Regions from separate parts of the Bacillus sp. GB_SG_008 genome, predicted to be linked through region 2. Evidence: riboswitches for the same ligand, from Rfam matches in the RefSeq annotation. Region 2 holds a riboswitch; the other holds the start of a gene.
What was found. A riboswitch is a leader RNA that binds a small molecule or an ion and turns the genes downstream of it on or off. The one in region 2 is predicted to bind preQ1.
Positions count from the first base shown of each region.

Region 1: linked by a shared signal. The riboswitch ahead of ACTDJC_RS08580 (QueT transporter family protein) and the one ahead of queC (7-cyano-7-deazaguanine synthase QueC) in region 2 are both predicted to bind preQ1.

Region 1 is NZ_JBPZSK010000003.1:166,939-170,362, reverse strand. Features, by position in the region: gene ACTDJC_RS08595 (DMT family transporter) at 1-288, opposite strand, end outside; gene ACTDJC_RS08590 (reverse transcriptase-like protein) at 293-688, opposite strand; gene ACTDJC_RS08585 (aldose 1-epimerase family protein) at 704-1,576, opposite strand; PreQ1 riboswitch class I at 1,892-1,936, shown strand; gene ACTDJC_RS08580 (QueT transporter family protein) at 1,943-2,428, shown strand; gene ACTDJC_RS08575 (ribonuclease H family protein) at 2,776-3,424, shown strand, end outside.
Region 2 is NZ_JBPZSK010000003.1:402,824-406,247, forward strand. Features, by position in the region: gene queE (7-carboxy-7-deazaguanine synthase QueE) at 1-649, opposite strand, end outside; gene queD (6-carboxytetrahydropterin synthase QueD) at 642-1,136, opposite strand; gene queC (7-cyano-7-deazaguanine synthase QueC) at 1,136-1,798, opposite strand; PreQ1 riboswitch class I at 1,894-1,937, opposite strand; gene ACTDJC_RS09825 (ATP-binding protein) at 2,172-3,380, shown strand; gene ACTDJC_RS09830 (DUF6254 family protein) at 3,391-3,424, opposite strand, start outside.

The DNA.
Region 1 (3,424 bases), 240 kb from region 2:
AGAAGAAGTTGTATATAATAAGCCGAATGTTTGTAACAAGTAACCAATAAATAAAAAGAATCCGACTATGATACCAGCGGAGCTACTATACCTTGCACGTTTAATAGGTATTTTTTTTATAGAAATGAGCTGAATAACCAGTAAAATAAGTCCAGCTAATAAGAAACGTACAGCATTAAAAGAAAATGGACCGACAAATGACATAGCATTTTGAACGACAACAAACGTAGCTCCCCAAATAAAGGCAACGAACAACAATGCGAGAGGAGCAATCCACTCTTTTTTCAATACACTACCCCCGTTCATTTTTTAAAATTGCTTTTCGTGCTAATTCATCTGCTACTTTATTTTGACTGCTTGGAATCCACTTCATAAAAAAGAGATCAAATTGCTGGGTCATTTGCAATGCTTCTTCTAAAAGTGGTGCATATAAGGGATTCTTCGCATATCGTTTTTCAACAGCTTGTTCTACAAGCTGAGAATCTGTTCGAAACGATACAATTTTATAATTATGTTCGGTGCAATATTTTAATGCAGCAAGTAATGCGTGATACTCAGCTTCATGATTGCTCATAACTCCAAGTGGAACAGAAAGCTGCACAGGCGGTTGAATACCTTTGATAAAAACCCCAGCGCCAGAAGGACCAGGGTTTCCTTTTGATGCACCATCAATGTACACTTCAATCAAATTGAAAACCTCCGATTAACCGATTGTAATGCTATAGCGGCATGTAAATGTTTCATTCGCTTTTAACATTTGAATTCCTTTTTTTTCTTTAAAGTCTTTTACGGGCTCTACTTCATCAGCAATGCCATACCAAGGTTCAATACATAGAAACGGTGCGCCGTCTCCAGGTGTCCACACACCCACAAATGGAAATCCTTCAAATGCTACTTTAATAAATTTATTATGTTTGTGAGAGCGGATGGCAATTTCGTTTTTGTTCATGTTTTCAAAAATAAGCGCATCGTTTTTAAATAAATCGTATGTAAGTGGAAGTTCGGTTGTTTCTTCTGCTACTATGAGTTTATTTTTAGAAAGAAATGGTCCTTCTAATACGCTTGTTTCTAAGTGCTCTAGAGTGCTGAAAGATAAGTAGTAATCTGTGAAAGATTCATTTGATAGTAAAGGACAATTAAAACCAGGGTGTCCTCCAATTGAAAAATACATTTCTTTTGTGTTTGGATTGATTACTTCATATGTTACGTATACAGATGTTTCATGTAATTCATAAGAAACGAGTAATTCAAATGCAAACGGATAGTTTTGTAATGTTTCTTCATTACTCGTTACTACGTATGTAATTTTTGATTCACTTTGTTCTTTTATTGTAAATGTTAGATCGCGAGCAAATCCATGCTGTGTTAACGAATAAGATTTTCCATCAACATAATATGTATTATCTACTAATCTTCCGACGATTGGGAATAAAATGGGAGCACGTCGTCCCCAATACTTTGAATCCCCTTGCCACATATATTCTGTACGATCTTCTTTTAATCGAATGCTTTGCAATTCTGCACCTTTTTCAGAAATAGAAACAATCATTTTTTCATTTTGAATTGTCGCTGTCATGAACAAACCCTCCTAAATCTTTCATGTTTTTTATTATACGTCTTATAAAAAGAAAAGGATAGTTTATCCCGCATTAACGGGCAGTAATACTCCCACCTCAAAATTCGGTGAAAGCAAAGAAGTTAGGTGGGAGATAAACTGCCCGTAAAAGCCCGATTGGTTCAACTAATAATCAGTGGGGGGATGAAGAAAACCCCCACTGATTAAAGTTTCACTTTATGACTATCCCTTTGTAATTCAGATCATTTGATACATCTTCTGCCATATTGACTTGAATTCAAATTATAAATATAATGTAATTTTGTTCATTTATATATTCACGTGGTTCGTAACCATCCCACGTAAAAAAACTAAGGAGATCATACAATGAAAATTAAGACACTTGTTGGTAACGGGATTTTAGCAGCTTTATATATTGTCGTTTCTATGCTTATTCAGCCTTTTGGTTTTACGAATATTCAATTTCGTATTTCGGAAATGTTCAATCATCTTGTTGTGTTCAATAAAAAATATATTTATGGGATTGTGTTAGGCGTATTTTTAACAAACCTCTTTTTCTCACCAATGATTGCATATGATCTTGTATTTGGGGTCGGACAATCTATTATTGCCTTGCTTTGTACAATTGTTTCTATGCGTTTTATAAAAGGGATATGGGCGCGTATGATTTTTAATACTGTTGTCTTTACGGTTACAATGTTCCTTATTGCGATTGAACTACATCTTGCATTCGACTTACCATTTTTGTTTACATGGCTAACATGTGCAATTGGTGAATTTGTTGTAATGGCTATTGGAGCACCTGTTATGTATTTTATTAATAAACGAGTGCAGTTTGAAAAATTTGTATAAGATAGATAAGAGAGTTGTTCACTTAATCGTGACAACTCTTATTTCTTTTCCTCAATTTATATTTGCAGGAGTTTCATTTTATCCCGCTATTTTGGGGCAGTAAGGCCCTCACCTCAAGACTCAGAGAGAAGCGAAGAAGATAGGTGGGGGATAACTGCTGGCATGCGCCCGATTGGTTCAACTAACCATCAGCGGGGGATGAAAAAAACCACTGATGGAAGTTTCACTTTATCGTGCGGAGATGAGATGTATTCGGAATAGAATACTGTGCTCATAGACAAAATATTATAAAATGAACATGTAATATTTGGTAGTGTATTGATTTTGTATGTAAAAGGGGGAGCAAAATGAAATATAAAATAGCTTGGTTATATCGAACAAAGCATGGTTTAGAGACTAACCTTGAAACAGATTACCTTCGTTTAGAAGAGGCGATGCAGTTTGCAGTAGACTTTGAAAAAACAGGGAGAGCGAAAGAACTGTTGTTTTATGATGAAATGGGGACGGAGTGGACGTTAAAAGAAGTTAAGAAATTGAGTAAACAAGTTGAAGAAGAGCCGCAAGATCTCTTATTGTATTTCGATGGAGGGTACGATATTGAGAAGAAAGAAGCGGGCGTGGGAGTGAGTATTTATTATAAGAAGCAGGGAAAAACGTATCGAATTCGTCGCAATGCTTACATAGAAGGAATTGATGATAATAATGAAGCGGAATATGCTGCGTTATTATACGGAATGAATGTGCTAGAAGAGCTAGGAGTTAAGTATGAATCCGTTATACTTCGCGGTGATTCTCAAGTGGTGCTCCAGCAATTAGCAGGTGAATGGCCATGTTATGAGGAACATTTAATCCATTATTTAGATCAAGTCGAACAAAAAGCAAAACAGATGAGAATAAAATTGATATGTGAACCTGTTTCTAGAAAACAGAATAAAGAAGCTCATCAATTGGCAACGCAAGCACTTGAAGGAACGGATATTGATAGTCATAAAGAAA
Region 2 (3,424 bases):
CCTTACATTGTACTGCTTTGTCAATGAGCCATTCATATTTTGTAAGCAGACGTTGAATTAACGATGCATCATCTGTCGTCTGCGTATCATCATTTCCAACTTGTAAGAAGAACGGAACGTGCGGATAACGTTCATGTACCTCTTTTGCGTATACAAAATCTCGATCGTCAAATACAACCACTTTTAAACTAAATTCCTTTCCTTCTAGCTTATCAATGATTGAATCCAACATAACAAAATCCGTTGTCATCTTTGAACTCGGTGGCTTTGGTGAAATTGTTACCTCATCTATATGAAGTAACCAATCTTGCCATTTACTTCCTTGCGTTTCAATTGCTGTACGAATCCCTTTCTTTTTTAGTAAAGAAATCAATTCTCCTAAATGTTTCAACAACGCTGGATTCCCACCTGAAATCGTTACATGCGAGAAATTTTCACCACCAATTTGCACCAGTTCAGAAAAAATTTCTTCTGGCGGCATTTGACGAATTTGCTCTTTCGCAGAACCATCCCATGTAAACGCAGAATCACACCATGCGCAGCTATAATCACAACCAGCTGTGCGAACAAACATTGTTTTTTGTCCAACAACCATTCCTTCTCCTTGAATTGTCGGCCCGAAAATCTCTAACACAGGAATGTTACTCACCGATCATCCACTCCCGTCTTACTTCTGCATAACTTGTTGGTGTTTCAAATAAGCGCACAAACTCAACACGCGCTCCTTTATATTCATTTTGTCGATCACCTTTTGTTAGCGCCTCTTCCATTTTCTCAAAAATCCATACAACCATATTTTCAGCAGTTGTATTCATTGCTGGAAGTGTTTCATTTAAGTAACGATGATCTAAATATATTTCAATTTCATTTTTCCAAATTTCTTTTATATCACCAAAATCAATCGCTAGGCCAATTTCATTGACATAACCACTAATTCCGAAAATTACTTTATACGTATGTCCATGAAGGTTTTTACATTTCCCTTCATAACAGTGTAGATGATGTGCAGCATCAAACGTAAATTCTTTACTAACCATAACACGCTTATTATGATACTTTAGTTGCTTACGATCAATGTCTTGATCGATTTTTTGTAGATTTTCAACAATGCGAAATCCAAAGAAGTCTTGTGTCATTATGCTTTCGCTCCTTTACGCTCTTGTACATATTTATCAAGTCCTGCTTTACGAAGCTGACACGCTGGACATTCACCGCAACCATCACCAATAATCCCGTTATAACACGTTAACGTTTTTTCACGAACAAACTCAAATGCCCCAAGTTCATCTGCCAATTTCCACGTTTCTGCTTTATCAATCCACATAAGCGGTGTATGAATAACAAATGGATAATCCATTGATAAATTTAATGTAACATTTAACGATTTCACAAACACATCACGGCAATCTGGATACCCGCTAAAATCTGTTTCACACACGCCTGTTACGATATGACGCGCTCCTACTTGTTTAGCTAACACAGCTGCAAACGATAAGAACAATAAGTTACGTCCATCCACAAATGTCGACGGCAACTCACCATCTTCATGTGTAATTTCCATATCTGTACGTGTTAACGCATTAGGAGCAAGCTGATTTAACAAGCTCATATCAAGTACGGTATGCTTCACACCTAATTCTTTTGCAATTTCAGCCGCACAGTCAATTTCAAGTTTATGGCGCTGATTATAATTAAACGTTACTGTTTCTACTTCTTCAAACTGTTCAAGCGCCCAAAATAAACATGTTGTACTATCTTGACCGCCGCTAAAAACAACAACTGCTTTTTCCTTTTTCATTTCACTCATTCTCCTCTTTTTTCGATTACAAGAAGAAAGAGCGTTCTTGAACTTTCATACTAAAAAAAACAAAACAATATATAAAGAATATTGTTCTCTCCTTAGTTTTTTATAGAGGGAGTTCGCGAACCTCTCCCATGCTATGCATGGACTGTCTTCTTCAATTTGCATCTTTCATTGTAACATAGCAGGTGTATGAGTGGGAAACGTCTGTTTTTTCTATTTTTTCTAAAAATAACATTTCATTTTCTTTCATATTAATAGTATGATAATTTTAGATGTCGCATCTTTCACTTCTCACAACAAGGAGGTTTTATAGCTGAAGGTTTTTATTATGTACCTCTTCTTAAATATATTGTTTATTCTGGTTACAATGTTAATTTATCATTTATTTTGGAGCGAAAAAGGAAATCACTCTCCGAAGCTCAATTCGTTTGTATTTGTCCTCTCTTGCAGCATTACCACTATTCTCTGTATGTCATTTGCTGCAAAAGTTGACTTTGGATTTCAATTCGACTTCCGGCATATCGTGCTAATTGTCGGAACATTATCTGGTGGCCCAGTAGCAGGTGGTATAATTTTTAGTGTTATGAATCTTTATCGTTTTTTTATTGGCGGGAGCGGTGCCCTGCCTTCTTTCATAGCATCTATCGCTTTGTACATTTCTCTTATTGCAACATACAAAACATATGTAAAAGGAAAAATAAGACCAAAAATGTATTTAGCTTTTTTTTACTGCCTGATTTTTGGCATCGTTTGGATTCCTTATTTTCTATCTATGGCTCCAAATCCAACGAACTATATACCTTATATCATTACATACGAATTATGCGCAATCATAGGAACTATTTTAATTTTATACTTAATGGACGTATTACAATCGCAAGTTCGTCTTGCAAAAGAACTTGTAAATGCTGAGAAATTTCAATTAATTGGTGAGATGGCTGCTTCAATCTCCCATGAAATCCGAAACCCTCTTACATCAACGAGAGGATTTCTTCAATTGCTACAATCGAAAAACTACTCAGAACAAGACAAACTGCTGTATTTAGACATCGCTATACGCGGTATTGATCAAGCCAACCTTGTATTAACAGACTATTTAACATTCGCAAAACCAAGTATTGAAAAAGTACAAGCTTTACAGTTAGAAAAAGAATTACTTCATGCTCTTACGCTCATGACACCATTAGCGAACCTTTCTAACGTTCGTATTCATTATACGAAACAAAGTAAAATATTTTACATAACGGGAGAAAAACAAAAGCTGAATCAATGTCTTTTAAACATTGTAAAAAATTGCATTGAAGCGATGCCAAACGGCGGAGACCTTACATTTACCTTAACACCCGCTCATAAACACATCCAATTACATATTCAAGATACCGGAATTGGTATGAACAACGAACAAGTAAAACGCCTCGGTTCTCCTTTTTACTCTACAAAAGAAAAGGGTACAGGTCTTGGAATGATGGTTGTGTTTAGCGTTATAAAAGCAATGAACGGAAAAATTGATATCTCTAGCAAGAAAAATGTTGGAACATCTTTCCTCCTTACATTTCCTTTAACAGAAAAACCGTGATGCAACTGCATCACGGTTTTTTCGTTTCATCCACAAGTTCTGCA